DNA from 3 places in the Klebsiella planticola genome. Region 2 is predicted to be linked to each of the others. Evidence: predicted binding sites of a transcription regulator. Region 2 holds the regulator's gene; each other region holds the start of a gene.
What was found. Region 2 encodes Fur, which represses iron uptake genes when iron is present. Its sites were predicted from a motif close to ATAATAATGAGAACNACTATCAA; they were not measured.
Positions count from the first base shown of each region.

Region 1: fes (enterochelin esterase) is a predicted target of Fur. The motif match lies at 2,208-2,230, and genes of this name have one in related genera.
Region 3: MC50_RS02875 (TonB-dependent receptor domain-containing protein) is a predicted target of Fur. The motif match lies at 2,267-2,289, and genes of this name have one in related genera.

Region 1 covers NZ_CP026047.1:3,197,967-3,203,786, forward strand. The annotation lists gene MC50_RS15430 (TonB-dependent siderophore receptor) at 1-2,032, opposite strand, end outside; gene fes (enterochelin esterase) at 2,290-3,495, shown strand; gene MC50_RS15445 (MbtH family protein) at 3,594-3,812, shown strand; gene entF (enterobactin non-ribosomal peptide synthetase EntF) at 3,809-5,820, shown strand, end outside.
Region 2 covers NZ_CP026047.1:3,318,973-3,324,792, reverse strand. The annotation lists gene ybfF (esterase) at 1-154, shown strand, start outside; gene ybfE (LexA regulated protein) at 288-581, shown strand; gene fldA (flavodoxin FldA) at 731-1,261, shown strand; gene fur (ferric iron uptake transcriptional regulator) at 1,554-2,006, shown strand; gene MC50_RS16020 (phytanoyl-CoA dioxygenase family protein) at 2,069-3,214, opposite strand; gene MC50_RS16015 (substrate-binding domain-containing protein) at 3,359-4,375, shown strand; gene MC50_RS16010 (Gfo/Idh/MocA family protein) at 4,419-5,591, opposite strand; gene MC50_RS16005 (sugar phosphate isomerase/epimerase family protein) at 5,601-5,820, opposite strand, start outside.
Region 3 covers NZ_CP026047.1:604,891-610,710, forward strand. The annotation lists gene sitC (iron/manganese ABC transporter permease subunit SitC) at 1-544, shown strand, start outside; gene sitD (iron/manganese ABC transporter permease subunit SitD) at 535-1,392, shown strand; gene MC50_RS02865 (nitrous oxide-stimulated promoter family protein) at 1,473-1,817, opposite strand; gene MC50_RS02870 (SelT/SelW/SelH family protein) at 1,893-2,186, opposite strand; gene MC50_RS02875 (TonB-dependent receptor domain-containing protein) at 2,404-4,773, shown strand; gene MC50_RS02880 (hemin-degrading factor) at 4,958-5,820, shown strand, end outside.

The DNA.
Region 1 (5,820 bases), 120 kb from region 2:
ACGGACTCACCTCGTTCTTCTCGCTGCCGGTTACCGGCTGACCTTTGTAGTTATACTTCTTCGGTTCCTGCTTGCCGTACCAGGTGAAGGTCGACTGCACGGAAACATCCTGGTATATCTGCCAGCTCAGCGTTGAGTTCAGCGTATACTCCGGAATAATCGACAGACGATCGCCGGTCTCTTTGTTCTTACTCTGCAGCATATAGGTGATGTTGTTGGTCCAGTTAACGGTTTCGCTAACCGGGACGTTCAATGTCCCTTCCAGGCCTTCTACCACCGCTTTCGGTACGTTTTCCCACTGGTAAATATCGGTTTTCACTTTACCGGTACCGGTCTGGGAGATCGGCGCATAGCCGGCTTCAATCTTGTTGCGGTAGTCGTTACGGAACCAGGTCACCCCGGCCAGCCAGCCGTCGCGTTTAAACTCAAGGCCGATCTCTTTGTTGATGCTGGTTTCCGCTTTCAGGTCTTCGTTACCCATCATATAGCAACCGGTGCCGGTTGCACTGGCGTAACAGCCCTGGCCTTTACTGTACAGAATGTAGTTCGGGTTGGTCTGGTACAGGCTTGGCGCTTTATAGGCGCGGCCGATGCCCATTTTCAGGGTGAAGTCATCCCCGAGCCCCTGGGACAGGTTAAGCGACGGGCTCCAGTTGTTCCCCACAATGCTGTGGTGGTCAAAGCGCAGCGCCGGGGTCAGCATGGTGGAGTCGGTCAGCTCGATGTTGTCTTCGGCAAACAGCGAGAAGATCTCCGCCTGAGAATACGGGCTGCGGCCAGTGCTGGTTGAACCCGGAATGTCGCCGCCCATAAAGGTCTGGGTGTTGGAGGCCAGATCCTTCATCCGCTGCTGGTTCCATTCGGTACCCAGCGTCAGGTTCTGATTGACCCACAGGTCGAACGGAACGCTGACTTCACTGTGCAGCATCACGTCGGACAGGTCGATATCAGAGAATTGATCGCTGCTGAAAATCCCTTCCGTACCCCCGGCCAGGCCTTCGCCTTTACGCGAGTTGCGGGTGTGCTCGTACTGCGCCCAGTTGCTGGTGGTGATGCCGTTATCCCAGCCGCCGTTCCAGGTCACCGAGTAGGTCTGGCGATAGAGACGGTTGGTCTCTTTGCCGTAGTTCTTTTTCACCAGATCGTTAGTATTGGTGTTCTGCGTATCCCCGGCGTACAGGTTGCCCTGGCGGCTGTAGCCCGCCTCAAACTCCAGCGAGTTCATCGGCGCAAAATCCCAGCGCACGACGCCGTTGATATTTTTGTTCTCTACCCCTTCACGGCCGGCCGGTAGCGTATCGGCGTAAATACCGGTACGTTCTGACTGATGGCCCTGGTTGATATCCCAGGCATCGGCCTGGGTTTTATCGAGGTTGCCCAACAGGCGGAAGCTGAAATCGCCGCCCAGCGGGCCGTTCAGACTGAAGTTGGTGCGTTTGGTGGAGCCTTCATCTTTGTGCTCCGGGGCGTTCATGTAGGTGTTCCACGAACCGTGCCACTCGTTATCACCTTTTTTGGTGATGATATTGACCACGCCGCCTGCGGCGCCGTTGCCGTAGCGGACCGCAGCCGGTCCACGAATGACTTCAATGCGCTCAATCAGCTCCGGTGGGACCCAGTTGGTATCGCCGCGGGTATCGCGCTCGCCGCGCCAGCCCAGGCGGATGGAGTTACGGCTGGTGACCGGTTTGCCATCAATCAGGATCAGGGTATTTTCCGGGCCCATGCCGCGGATATCAATCTGGCGGTTATTCCCGCGCTGGCCGCTGGTGGAGTTGCCGGTCAGGTTAACGCCCGGCATGGTGCGGATAATTTCGGAGACATCGCGAGCGGGGGGACGTTTACGAATTTCCTCGGCGGTGATCGTCGATACGCCCGGCGCCTGCAGGTTTTGTTCGGCGGCAGTGACCACCATCGTCTCTTCGGTGGCCGCTTTTTTACTGTCGAGGGTCTCTTCCGCACACAGCGGGAAGGCAACCCCATAAATTCCCAGATTGACCAGCAAGGTCAAGGATTTGATCTTGTTATTCATTTTACGTCCTGCTTTCCGTTGCCGCATGCCCCTGGAACCCCTTCCCACCGGGAGGGGAGGCGGCAGAAATGTGGTCAGTAGAGGGCGAAGGCATTCCATCGCTGACCAAATGGCCCTTTCTGACATGTGTAATTAGAAGTGACTCTTCCCAAAGTGCGGTAATACGCTATTGCAAATGCAAATAGTTATCAATAATATTATCAATAAAAATTACGTTTATTGAGAAAAATCACGGTAAACATAGGGTTAATGACGGAATGTTAATGACAGGAAGTGATGACTGGTGGCAGGGGATCTTCGGTCCGCAGGCCGAGACCGTTGGCGATAGCTACCGGGTGACCTTCTGGTGGCGGGATCCGGCGGGCAGCGAAGAGACCTCGTTGACGAAGCGGGTGTGGATTTACATCACCGGCGTCACCGACCATCATCAAAATGCCGTACCGCAAACCCTCAAGCGCGTGCCCGGCACCGATGCCTGGCAATGGCAAACCACGCTGTCTCCCGCCTGGCGCGGCAGCTACTGCTTTATTCCCTCCGATCGCGATGACGATTTTGCCCCTGAGATTTTCAACGGCGGCAGCCCGGACCGCACGCTGCTGCGGGAAGGCTGGCGCAGACTGCTGCCGCGGGCGATAGCCGATCCGTTAAACCCACAAAGCTGGAAAGGCGGGCGCGGCCACGCCGTTTCGGCGCTGGAGCTGCCGCTGGCACCGGAACAACCGGGCTGGTCGCTGCGTAATGCGCCTTATCAACCGCCGGTGTGCATTGAATGGCACAGCGCCCGACTGGGTAATACGCGGCGGATATGGGTTTACACCACCGGAGAGGCCGTTGCCGCAGAGCGTCCGCTGGCGGTGCTGCTTGATGGCCAGTTCTGGGCCGAGAGTATGCCGGTTTGGTCCGCACTGGCCGGGCTGACGCGCGAGGCAAAGCTGCCGCCAGCGGTCTACCTGCTGATTGATGTCATCGATAACGAACACCGGAGTCGGGAGCTGCCCTGTAACGCCGATTTCTGGCTGGCGGTGCAGGAAGAACTATTGCCTCGGGTACAGCAAATCGCGCCTTTTAGCGACCGCGCCGATCGTACCGTGGTCGCCGGTCAGAGTTTTGGCGGCCTGGCGGCGATGTTTGCCGCGCTCTACTGGCCGCAGCGCTTTGGCTGCGTGCTGAGCCAGTCTGGCTCCTACTGGTGGCCGCATCGCGGCGGCGCGCAAACCGGCCTGCTGATCGAACGCCTGAGCCAGGGAGTGCTCCGCCCCCACGGGCTGCGAATCTGGCTGGAAGCCGGGGAGCGTGAGCCGCTTATTTTTCGCGCCAATCAGGCGCTTTTAACACAACTACAGCAGACACAGCAGACGATTTTCTGGCGTCAGGTTGACGGCGGGCACGATGCGCTTTGCTGGCGCGGTGGGCTGACGGCTGGGCTCATCCAGCTCTGGCAGCCGTTGAGCCGCGCGCAATAACAAAGTGCGCTTCAGACTCAACATCCTTCCGCATACCCCGAGGCGCTAGCCAGGGCGAAAGCCGACAGGAGGATGGCGAGTAAAGACAGGAGTTTGGTATGCAATTCAGCAACCCCTTCGATAATCCGCAAGGGCAGTTTTACATTTTGCGCAACGAACAACAGCAGTACAGCCTGTGGCCGCACCACTGCGCGCTGCCGCAAGGCTGGGTAGTGGAATGCCCGCCGCAGTCCTTAGAGGCGTGCAACAGCTGGCTGGCGGCGAACTGGTCAACCCTTACCCCTGCCCACTATGCAACCTCAAGGAGCCGGACATGAGCACTCGTTTACCGCTGGTCGCGGCGCAGCCTGGGATCTGGATGGCGGAGCGCCTCTCTACGCTGCCCGGCGCATGGAGTGTCGCCCACTATGTCGAGCTGCGCGGCAACCTGGACCCGGCGCTGTTGGGACGGGCGATCGTCACCGGTCTGACGCAGGCCGACACCCTCAGCATGCGCTTTTGCGAAGATAACGGCGAAGCCTGGCAATGGGTCGATGAGCAGCGCGCTTTTGCCGAACCTGACTATTGCGATCTGCGCGAGGCGCGCGATCCGCACGACGCCGCGCTGGCGATAATGCAGGCCGACCTCGGGCAGAATTTACGCGTGGATGGCGGCAATCCGCTGGTTTGTCACCAGCTGCTGCGCGTGGCGGATGACTGCTGGTACTGGTATCAGCGTTATCATCATTTGCTGGTAGATGGCTTCAGTTTCCCCGCTATTACCCGCCAGATCGCGGCAATTTATCGCGCCTGGCAACGTGGGGAGGCGACGCCGGCGTCGCCATTTACCCCTTTCGCTGAGGTTGTTGAAGAGTATCAGCGCTACTACGGCAGTGAGGCCTGGCAGCGCGATAAAGCGTTCTGGATGGAACAGCGCAAAGCCCTGCCGTCACCGGCGTCGCTCTCTGCTGCGCCGCTGGCGGGGCGGGCGACCAGTAGCGATATCTGGCGTCTGAAGCTGGATCTGGATGCCAGCCTGTTCAGCCGCCTGGCCGCCGGCGCACCGCAGTGCCAGCGAGCCGATCTGGCGTTGGCGCTGACCACCCTGTGGCTCGGCCGTTTATGCAGCCGCATGGATTATGCGGCGGGCTTTATCTTTATGCGGCGGATGGGATCGGCGGCATTGACCGCAACCGGTCCGGTACTGAACGTCCTGCCGCTGGCGATACATATCGATGGGCAAGAAACCCTGGCGGAGCTGGCGCTGCGTCTCAGCGCCCAGCTGAAAAAGATGCGCCGCCACCAGCGCTACGATGCCGAACAAATCGTGCGCGATAGCGGCAAAGCGGCGGGCGATGAACCGCTGTTTGGCCCGGTATTAAATGTCAAAGTCTTTGATTATGTTCTCGATATTGACGGTATCGACGCGGTGACCCACACCCTGGCGACCGGTCCGGTCAACGATCTGGAACTGGCGCTATTTCCGGATGAGTCCGGCGGACTGTCGCTGGAGGTGCTGGCGAACAAAGCGCGCTATGACGAAGCAACGTTGCGCGCTCACGTGGCGCGTTTATCCGCGCTGCTGACCCAGTTTGCCGCCGATCCGGCGCTACGCTGCGCAGAGGCCAATCTGCTTTCGGCCGACGAGACGGCGCAGCTGGCGCAGGTCAATGATACCGGCGTGGCGCTGCCGACGACGACGCTCAGCGCCCTGGTGGCTGAACAGGCGGCGAAAACGCCGGATGCCCCGGCGCTGGCGGATGCCACCCGGCAGTTCAGCTATCGGGAGATGCGTCAGCAGGTGGTGGCGCTGGCGCGGCTGCTGCGTGAGCGCGGCGTCAAGCCCGGCGACAGCGTGGCGGTGGCGTTGCCGCGTTCGGTGTTCCTCACCCTCGCGCTGCACGGCATCGTCGAGGCCGGCGCGGCCTGGCTGCCGCTGGATACCGGGTATCCGGACGACCGCCTGCGGATGATGCTGGAGGACGCGCGTCCTACGCTGCTGATTACTGCAGAAGATCAGCTGTCCCGCTTCAGCGATATTCCGGGTCTTGAAACCCTGTGTTATCAGCAGCCGCTTGCGGCGGATGATGACACGCCGCTGGCGCTCTCACAGCCGGAGCATACGGCGTACATCATCTTTACCTCCGGCTCCACCGGGCGCCCGAAAGGGGTGATGGTCGGGCAAACCGCGATCGTTAACCGTCTGCTGTGGATGCAAAATCACTATCCGCTTACCGCCGGGGATGTGGTGGCGCAGAAAACGCCGTGCAGCTTTGATGTGTCGGTATGGGAGTTCTGGTGGCCGTTTATCACCGGCGCACAGCTGGTGATGGCCGAACCGGAAGC
Region 2 (5,820 bases):
CTACGTCACCGATGACTATCGCGATACCCTGCTCGCCCAGTTCCCACAGGCGCGGGCGCACGTCATCGCCGGCGCCGGCCACTGGGTACATGCGGAGAAACCGGAAGCCGTCCTGCGCGCCATTCGTCGCTATCTGACCGCTTTGCAGGCTTAACTGGCTAAAAACTGCCCGACCGCGCTGCAGAATGCCCGCGGTCGTTGGCGCAGCGGTTCGCCTGATGTATTATGGCGCGCTATCTGTGTCGGCTATAGCCCGGCAACTTGTTTCCCCGAAGTCACTCTGAATCATGGCAAAAGAACAAACGGACCGTACGACATTAGATTTGTTCGCAACCGAGCGTCGCCCGGGTAGACCAAAGACCAATCCGCTTTCGCGCGATGAACAACTGCGCATAAATAAACGCAATCAGCTCAAACGCGATAAAGTTCGCGGCCTGAAGCGTGTGGAGTTAAAACTCAACGCTGAAGCGGTTGATGCGCTCAACGAACTGGCGGAAGCTCGCAATATGAACCGCAGCGATTTGATCGAAGAGATGCTGATGAACCAGCTGGCAACCCTGCACAGCCGGGATAAAGCCTGAAAATCCTCAAAAAAACACTTTCATGTAGCAGAGTGTGCAGTCGGGCGTGATTGCTGTTTCCGCGCCCTCTCCTGTTCTGCTATGATTGCCGTTATCTGCGGGCATTACGCCACTACCACATCATTAAGTTTCAAGAGGTTATTTTACTCATGGCAATCATCGGCATCTTTTTTGGCAGCGACACGGGCAACACCGAGAATATTGCAAAAATGATTCAGAAGCAGCTTGGTAAAGATGTTGCTGATGTTCACGACATTGCCAAGAGCAGCAAAGAAGATCTGGAAGCCTACGACATCCTGCTGCTCGGCATTCCGACCTGGTACTACGGTGAAGCTCAGTGCGACTGGGATGACTTTTTCCCGACGCTGGAAGAGGTCGACTTTAACGGTAAACTGGTTGCGCTGTTTGGCTGCGGCGATCAGGAAGACTACGCGGAATACTTCTGTGACGCGCTGGGCACCATCCGCGACATCATTGAACCGCGCGGCGCCACCATCGTTGGCCACTGGCCGACTGCGGGCTATCATTTTGAAGCTTCTAAAGGCCTGGCGGATGACGATCACTTCGTCGGTCTGGCTATCGATGAAGACCGCCAGCCGGAGCTGACCAACGAACGCGTGACTAAGTGGGTTAAGCAGGTCTCTGAAGAGCTGCATCTCGAAGAAATCAAAAACGCCTGATGATTGTGCGGCGTTACCGTTAAATTTCGCCGCATTAATAGATAGAAGCAATCAAACTAATAGCTACAAGTTTTTAACTTTTAATCACATATCTGTACAATGTCCTCTGATTTAACGAGGTCAGGTGACGCAGTTTGTAGCTGGGACCTCGTTTTTGACAGCATACAAGGCCCGATACTTGCAGTTTTCATTTAACGATGGCAGTTCTATAATGAGACGCATTGCATCGGGTGATTCTCTGTATTACTTCCGCTGATGGAAGTAGATCGTTTAGCAACAGGACAGATTCCGCATGACTGACAACAATACCGCATTAAAGAAGGCTGGCCTGAAAGTCACACTTCCACGATTAAAGATCCTGGAAGTCCTGCAGGAACCGGATAACCATCACGTCAGTGCGGAAGATTTATACAAGCGCCTGATCGACATGGGTGAAGAAATTGGTCTCGCTACTGTTTATCGCGTGCTGAACCAGTTTGATGATGCTGGCATTGTGACTCGTCACAACTTCGAAGGCGGTAAATCTGTTTTCGAACTGACCCAGCAGCACCATCACGATCACCTTATTTGCCTCGATTGTGGCAAAGTGATCGAATTCAGCGATGAGTCTATCGAAGCGCGTCAGCGTGAAATCGCCCACCGCCATGGCATCCGTCTGACCAACCACAGCCTGTATCTTTACGGCCACTGTGCGGAAGGCGACTGCCGCGAAGATGAACATGCACACGACGCGCTGGAAAAGTAATTTCCCACCGCGCGGACCGCAAAAAGCCAACCTGACGGTTGGCTTTTTTTATGTGCAAACGCCTACCCTTTTCTGCGCGCGGTATGCTCGTCGAGAGCACGAGTAAACTGTTCCTCATCCCACCGGTTTGCCAGCGCTTCCCGCACCAGAGTCTGTTGGGTTTTCGGGACCATTCCACCTAATGGCGGGTCGGTATCAAGATTGGTGGGGAATGAGTAGCCCCGGGCAGCCACGGCAATTAGCGCCTGAAAATCGCCCGCGCGATATTGTCCGTCCTGAAGCTGGGGATAGATTTTTTTCAACACCAGCTCATGGTTCACATCTTCCATCGGGACGCCGAACGCCGAGGAGATCTGCAAAAGATTAGCGGTGCGAACATGATCAGTCGTCGTGTTGTTCCCGGCGGCATGAAACAACGCCGGGTTAAAAAACAGCCCGTCGCCTTTTTGCAACGGCAACTGAACATAGTGCTGGTTAAAGTAGTCGACGAACTCCGGCTGGCGGTAGGCCATATAGCCGAGCTCATACTGATGCGAAAACGGCAGCAGGCGCGTAGGCCCTGACGCCAGCGGCATATCGCTGTGCGCAACCGCCCCTTGTAACGTCAAATACTGCGACAGAATCTGCGCAGGGATGGGAAACTCGGCAACAAACTCGCCCTGCTGAAAGCCGAGATGATAATCGCGATGGGGCTGCTGCGCTTCGCCGCCAGGGCGTACCTGGTTAACCTGAGCGGTCATTCGCCACGCAGGTCCCAACCACGCCTGACAAATTAACCCAAGCATTTCATTAGCATAGTAGTCGCAGAAGGTCTGCGGGCTACGCTCCGCCAGCTTTTGTAACGCATTCCAGATCCGGCCATTGTTCCCCGCGCGAGAAAAGTGGTCAGCCTGAACCCGGGTGCGAGACTCATCGGCCATGATGGTTTCAAACACCGCCGAAGCGCGGTCGATGACATCCATATCCTGATAAAGCCCGCGTACCACCAGCACGCCGGGACCGTAAGAGAGCCCCTGATGTAGCTCGCTTAATACCGCATGTTTATTGGTCGCCGCGGCCTGCGCTAACACGTCATGGTCGTAAATCAGAACTTCCTCAGCGACTTCGCTGACCAGCGGATAGTCTTGTTTGTTCACCTGCTGCTGACAGAAGATGTTGAAATCCTCAACTGAGGCCCGATCGGGTCGGACAAAATATTGCGATGTCATGAGTAGCTCCACGGGGTAAGGGTGCCAGACGGCGGTTATTTTTTTGTTCAACGTCTCGAAAACGAACGTTGTTAAGAAATAACTTAGCAGCTAGACTCCACATCAAGAACCTCAAAAACACCTCATAAAAACCTCATGTGATCGATGGCAAAATTTACCCAAAAGCAGATAGCCGCTCAGTCAGGACTGAGTCTCGCCACGATCGACCGGGCGCTACATCATCGGGGGCAGGTACACCCGCAAACGCTGCATCGCATTCAGCAGGCTCTGGCCGATCTGGAACTGCTGCAAAAGTCCGGGCTCGCCCAGGGAAGAACGATCTATTTCGATGTCATCATGCATACCCCTGAACGCTTTAGCGAGCTGGTCAGGGAGGCGCTCAGCAGCCAGTTAGCCAGCTTTAACCCCTTTCGCATTCAGCTCCGCTTCCACTGTTACGAGGACATCAGCGAGCGAGAGATGAACGCGCTGCTGAAAAAATGCGCGCTCAGCAGCCACGGCGTGATTTTAAAGGCCATGAACTCCCCCTCGCTGGTTTCCACCATCGACGCTTTGCTCAAACGCCGCGTGCCGGTTGTCACCATCGTCACCGACATTCCGTCCAGCGCCCGTCTGCGCTACATCGGCATGGATAATGTTGATGCGGGCAAAGCCGCGGCATTTTTGATGTCAAAGTGGCTGGGCGCCGACAGCACTCAAATCGCCGCCGTCACCGGCAGCAATGATTTCATCGGAGAGCGGGAGCGTATTGCCGGATTTATCTCGGGAATTGAACAGTTTGCCCCGCGCAACAGCATCAATGTCGTCGCCGGCGGACTGGGCATTGACCATCAGATGTACGCCTGTCTGTGCCAGTACCTTGATGCTCATCCGCATACCGAAGCGGTCTATACCGTCGGCGGCGGTAACGCGGGGATTATCCGCGCCTTCGCCGAGAGAAACCGACGCATAAAGACCTTTATCGGCCATGATTTTGACCGGGAAAACCGGGCACTGATGCAGGCGGGGAAAATCGATGCGCTGATAGAACACAATCTGCAGCTGGATGCGCAGACCGCATTCCGCTCTTTGCTGGCCTTCCACGGTTTTATCCCTGAGGGCGACTCGCTCAAACCCTATTCACGGATCAACATCATCACCCGGTTCAATATGTATACCTGAAAGGAAGATGCGCAGTCGGTGAAGAGTGCGCATCCACATCGCCTCAGCGGTATGCTGGCGTGACCCACAGCGACCCCTGCTCATGGCTGTCGACAACCGCCTCGACAAACGCCACGCCTTTAAGACCATCATACACCTGCGGTACCGCGGCCCCCGTCAGGCTGAGCGCCTGCTGCGCCTCACGACTATGCAAGGCTGCGGCGAAGCCGCTGTAGAGGTTGCTGAACGCCTCGATATAGCCTTCAGGATGGCCCGGCGGCGTGCGGGTACGCGCTTGCGTGAGCGCATCCAGATCCGCGCGCCCGCGCTTAATGATTTGCGTCACCCCTTCTAACGGAGTGAAAACCAGTTCGTTGGGCTGCTCCTGGGACCAGATCAAACTGCCTTTTTCGCCAAATACCCGCAGACGCAGCGCGTTGGCGCAGCCGATCGCCACCTGCGAAGACCACAGCATTCCACGCGCGCCGCCTTCATAGCGGATCAGCACATGGGCATTATCATCCAGAGCACGGCCTTCAACGAAAGTGGCTAAGTCAGCCAGCACGCTCTGCGCCTTCAACCCTGTGACATAGCCCGCCAGATGATAGGCGTGGGTACCGATATCGCCAATCGATCCGCCGCGGCCGTTTTTCAGCGGATCGACCCGCCAGGCCGCCTGCTGATTATTCTTCAGTTCCACGCCGGTGGCCATCCACTCCAGCGGATATTCCACCTGTACAGTACGTACCTTGCCGAGCAGCCCTGCCGCGATCCGCGCACGCGCCTCCACAACCATCGGGTAACCCGAATAGGTATAGGTCACGCCGAGGAAGCGCCCGGTTCGCGCCACGATCTCCTGCAGCGCCTCCGCTTCCGCCAGGGTGGTGGTGAGCGGCTTTTCGCAAATGACATCTATCCCCGCTTCAAGGCAGGCGCGGGCTATCGGGAAATGGGTAAAATTCGGCGTACAGATAGCGATGATATCGACACCATCCTCGCGGGCCGCTTCGGCGGCAACCATGCTCTGATAGTCGGTATAGGCACGATCCTCGGCGATCAAATTGTCGAGAGCAAACGCCCGTCCCCTTTCCGCATCGACGTCAAATGCGCCGGCCACCAGCTCGTAGCGATCGTCAAGCCGGGCGGCAAAGCGATGAATTCCGCCGATATAAGCCCCCTCTCCGCCGCCCACCATTCCTAAGCGAATACGCCGTCCCTGCAAAGTTTGTCTGCTCATTTTGCCCTCTTATAGTCCGAGAATGCTTCGGTTTACCGAACGATCGGCATAGGATTTACAGAAATCATCAAAGGATTGATCGGTCACCTTGATGATGTGTTCCGCGATAAACTGCGCCCCTTCCCGGGCGCCATCTTCCGGATTCTTAAAACAGCACTCCCATTCCAGAACCGCCCAGCCGTCAAAGTCATAACCGGTCAGTTTTGAAAAGATCGCCCCGAAGTCGATC
Region 3 (5,820 bases), 2.7 Mb from region 2:
TATCGGGCTGTTTATGGTGTCGCTCAACCCAACCTCGGTAAATATCCAGACCATTATTCTCGGCAATATCCTGGCGATCGCCCCGGAAGATATTATTCAGCTGGCGGCCATCGGCTCGATTTCAATGGTGATTCTGCTGCTGAAATGGAAAGACCTGATGGTGACCTTTTTCGATGAGAGCCACGCCCGATCCATTGGCCTGAACACCACCGGGCTCAAGCTGCTGTTCTTCACGCTGCTGGCCGCCTGTACCGTGGCGGCATTGCAAACCGTGGGCGCCTTCCTGGTCATTTGCCTGGTAGTCACTCCGGGAGCGACCGCCTGGCTGCTGACCGACCGCTTTCCACGCCTGCTGGCGATTGCCGTCGCTATTGGCAGCCTGACCAGTTTTTTCGGCGCCTGGCTGAGCTACTATCTGGATGGCGCAACCGGCGGCATCATCGTCGTGGCCCAGACCTTGCTCTTTCTGGTGACCTTTGTCTTTGCTCCCAAACACGGCCTGCTGGCCAACCGCCGTCGCGCCAGGGAGGGATCATGCTGCTGACCACGCTTCTCGAACCGTTCCAGTTTTCGTTTATGGTCAACGCCATGCTGGTGGCAGCCATCGTCGCCATTCCCTGCGCGCTACTGTCGGTTGTTCTGGTGCTGAAAGGCTGGGCGTTGATGGGGGATGCCATGAGCCATGCGGTCTTTCCCGGCGTGGTGGTGGCCTATATTGTCGGGATCCCGTTCGCCATTGGCGCCTTTGTTGCCGGACTATTCTGCGCCATCGCGACCGGCTATCTCGACGATAACAGTCGCATCAAGCGCGATACCATTATGGGCATTGTCTTTTCCGGGATGTTTGGCGCCGGGCTGGTGCTGTATGTCGCTATTCAGTCCGAAGTCCATCTCGACCATATTCTGTTTGGCGATATGTTGGGGATTTCCGCCAGCGATATTGGGCAAACGTCGACGATTGCCCTGGTGATTGCGCTGATTATCGGGCTAAAGTGGCGCGACTTTCTGCTACACGCCTTCGATCCGCATCAGGCTAAAGCCAGCGGATTACGCTGCGGCCTGCTGCACTACGGACTGCTGTGCATGATTGCCCTGACCATCGTGGCGACGCTCAAAGCGGTGGGGATTATTTTGTCAATCTCGCTGCTGATTGCTCCCGGGGCCATTGCTCTGCTGCTGACCCGGCGTTTTATCAGCGCGCTGCTGCTGGCGGTGGCGATTGCCGTAAGCTGTTCGCTGGGCGGCGTGTGGCTATCGTTTTACCTTGATAGTGCCCCGGCGCCGACCATCGTGGTGTTGTTTACCGCGCTGTTTATTATCACCTTTGTCTGGACGTCGGTTCGCGACAATCAAACCCAGGCGACGTCCGCAGAGACCCCGGGTAGCGGCTGACGCCTTACCCGGGCGACCGTACCGACAGACCGCACGCATTGTCGCCCGGCTAAGCGCTGCGCAAGCCGGGAAAGCCACCGCTACTTTTTAGGCCGGTATTTTTCCGGAAGCTCCGGCACGGGACGCCGGTCATCAATCAGGTGGCGAATCGTCAGAATCGGGTGACGCCAGAGCATTCGCGGCCCCGCCCAGCGCATGATCTGCTTCATTTCTTCGCGTTTTGCCGGCTGGTAGCAGTGGACCGGGCACTGCTTACAGGCCGGCTTCTCTTCGCCAAACACGCATTTATCCAGCCGCTTATCGGCATAGGCGTTCAGCGCCTGGTAATGCTCCACGTCAGCCTGCGCGTCCGGGCAGCGGCGCTGATAGAGCGAAATCATGCTGCGGATAGTCTTTTTTTCCCGGTCGATGCGTTGACCCGCCATTGCGCTTCCCCATCAATAAAGATGCAAAAATAATACACCTTTATGATCTCTGGCGCAGCCGTTTTCCCCTCTCGCTTACGCCGGATCGGCAGACTTATCGAGGTGGCCCAGCGACTTCTCCGGGAAACAGACATCCCGTACCCGGCGCTTGAGTTCAGCCGCATCCGGGAAACCCTCATCCTGCTTGCGGTCCCAGATTTGTACGTCGTCGACGGTAATGGTGAAGATGCCGCCGGTGCCCGGGACCAGAGTGACCGAGCCGATATCGGTACTGAACGTATGCAGCAGCTCCTGAGCCATCCAGCTGGCGCGCAGCATCCAGTTGCATTGAGAGCAGTAGTTGATCGTAATCGCGGCTTTGTGACTCATGACTTTCTCGCTGTATCTAAAAGGGCTGATTGTAAACAAATTGCAGATTAAATGGGGAATACATGATTATTTTGTTGCAAACGATAATACCTATCATTACCATTCGCAATCAATAATCATGGAGAAACAGAGTCCGCTAACGGAAGCAACGGGACTCTCCTGCAAATCTGGAAGTAACGCGTGAGCCGATACTAATAATTATCAAGGCGTGGCTACTATGTACAAATCCACTCAATCACCGGCCTGGTTTAAGAAAAGCCTGCTGGTGACTTCGTTGCTTGCAGCAATCTATCAGACGACCGCCGGGGCAGCTGATACCACCGCACACACCACCACCAGCGACACCTCATCGGATAGCTCCGAGCAGATGACCGTCACCGCACCCGCTCCCCTGCTCAAAGCCGGCAGCGAACATTCGGTCAGCGCGCAGGAGCTACAGGACAAAGGGGCCAAAGATTTTGGTTCCGTCATGCGTTACGAACCGCTGATCGGCGCGACCGGCGCCAGCGGCGGCTCGGGTAATGGTAAAAGCGGCTTCGACCGCGGCGGCTATACCGGTTATAACATTCGCGGGCTGGAAAGCAACCGCGTCGGGATTGATGTCGACGGCATCGCGCAGCCGGATGCGACCGGGCGCGGCTACGTCGGCCGTGCCGGCCTGAATACGTTTGGCATCGGTCGCGATTACATCGACCCGTATATGTACGGCAGCATCGATATTCAGTCCGGTGCCACCTCGACTGAAACCGCCAACACCTCTATCGGCGGCAACGTCTCCTTCCAGCCGAAATCTGCCGATGATTATCTGCGCCCGGGAAAAACCAGCGCCTTCGGCTACCGGAGCGGCTACGACTCTGCCGACCGCAGCTGGCATAACGGCGTGACGGTGGCCGGCGGAGATGAAACCCTACGCGGCATTTTCGTCTACAGCCGCCGCGACGGCCAGGAAACCCAAAATAACAGCGATAAGATTGACGCCTATCCGGCCAACTGGCACTCCGATGCCTTTATGGCCTCCGGCATCTGGCAGCCAAATGATGAACACAAGCTGACCAGCACGCTCGACTACTACCATAAAACCAACCACACCCACTTTGACAGCTGGGATAGCAGCGGCAACAGCATCATTGGCGATGCCAACCAGACCAGCCAGACTCGTCGCTGGGGCATCAGTCTGAAAGACGACTGGACGCCAATGAATGACTATCTCGACAGTATGTCGACCAAAGTCTACTACCAGCACACCGAGGCCCATGACTGGACCTGGATGCCGGACAGCACCACCGGATCGATGGAAACGGTCAACTCTGACTACGATACCGACACCTGGGGTATTCAGACCGCGCTGGCGAAATCCATTGGTCGCCACGACCTGAGCGCCGGGCTCAACGCCAGCACCACCAAAACCCAGCGCCCGTTCAGCCAGTCGCCGGTCCCGAGTATCTACAGCGAGATCATGCAGCCGGAAGCCGACAGCCGGGGCTACACCCTTGGCGGCTTCGTTCAGGATAAGATCAACTTCGATCTCGACAGCCACAACTTTGCGGTGATCCCGGGCGTGCGCGTGGTGCATCAATCCACCAAACCGGAGAATCTCGGCGATCTGACCACCAACAGCAGCGTGCTGACGGAGTCCTCCGTCGCCAGCCTGTACGGTAAAAACTCCGATACTCAGGTGCTGCCGTCCCTGACCTTCCAGTACGATATCACTCCGCGTACCATGACCTACCTGCAGTATAAACGCGGCGCCGAGTTCCCCAACGCCAGCCAGCTGTACGGCTCCTGGAACCTCGGCTCCAGCTACGCCGGACGAGCGCAGTATGCGCTGATTGGTAACACCGATCTGAACACGGAAACCAGCGACAATTTCGAATGGGGCTTAAAAGGCGAAGTGGTCGAAGGGATCACGATGCGTACCGCCCTGTTCTACAACAGCTATAAGAACTTCATCGCCTATAGCCGCTACACCCGTTCCGGCAATCCGGACCACTTCACCAACGTCCCGTCGAATATCTATACGATTTATCAGGCGGAAAACCGCGATAAAGCCTATATCTACGGCGGCGAAATCAGCGCCAAATTCAACTTTGGCACCTGGTTTGAAGGGGTTAACGGCCTGAGCGCGACGCTGGCCTACGGCTATAGTGAAGGGAAATCGAAATCCAGCTATCTCGGCGACAAATATATCGACCTCGACAGCGTGGCGCCGATGAAGGCTATCGTCGGCGTAGCCTGGGACGATCCGGCGAAACGCTACGGGACCGCGTTGACCGCCACCTTCGTGAAAGGTAAGCAGGCCAGCGCCACCAACCGCGAAAGCTATACCAACACGGGTTCCGCCATTACCGACTCCTCCAGCGAATACATGCGCGTGCCTGGCTACGGCATGCTGGACTTGACGGCCTGGTGGCAGGTGGCGAAAAACGTGCGTATTAACGGCGGCGTTTACAACATTACCGATCGACAATACTGGGATTACCTGAGCAGCCGCAATATTGAGACGTCGACGAATCAGGACGCCTACGATAAAGCGCTGGCGACAATGCCGGGCCGGACCTGGCAACTGGGCGTCAACGTCGATTTCTGATAGCCCGGAGAATAATAAACCCCATGGATTTCAGCATGCCAAGCGGCAGCAGCAGCGTGGGTCGCGATACGCAGACTCAGGCCGGCAGTACAACGTCCCGTTCGCAACATGCTGAAAGACAGCGGGGATGAACCTGCTCCCCGGCCACGGCCGGGGATATTCATCGTAGAGAAGGATGTGAATCATGCAACACAACGCAAACGAACTGTGGCAGCGCTATCAGGCCGCCAAAGCGCAGGCTTCCGCTAAATATGCCCGTGATATCGCCGCTGAAATGGGCATTAGCGAAGCGGAATTAACCGCCGCTCGCGTTGGCCACGATGCCGTTCGCCTGCAGGACGACATGCGGGCAATCATCGCTGGACTGGAAAGCGTCGGCGAGACCAAATGCATCTGCCGTAATGAATATGCGGTGCATGAGCAGGTGGGCCAGTTTACCCACCAGCACCTTAGCGGCCATGCCGGGCTGGTGCTGAACCCGCGCGCACTCGATCTGCGCCTGTTCCTCAGCCAGTGGGCCTGCGCCTTCCACCTGAGTGATAACGGCCGCCAGAGTATTCAGTTCTTCGACCATCACGGCGACGCGCTGTTGAAAGTCTATGCGACGGCTCAAACCGATATGACGGCGTGGGAAGCGCTGATTGCGGGGCAGACCCATGCCGCCCCGACACCGTTGGCTATCCGCCCCGTTGATGCCCCCCGCTATGCCGCTTCCGCCGACGGCGCGGCGCTGGAAAATGAATGGCGCGCCATGACCGACGTCCATCAGTTCTTCGGGCTGTTGCGAAAATATAACCTCTCTCGCCAGCAGGCTTTCCGCCTGGTCAGCGATGACCTGGCCTGCCGCATTGACCACGATGCCCTGCCGCACCTGCTGGAAACCATTCGCGAAGAGGGCAATGAGATCATGATTTTTGTTGGCAACCGCGGCTGCGTGCAAATCTTTACCGGCGCCCTGGAAAAGCTGGCCCCGATGCGCGGCTGGCTCAACATCTTCAATACCACCTTCACCCTGCACCTGCGTGAAGACAGTGTTGATGAAGTCTG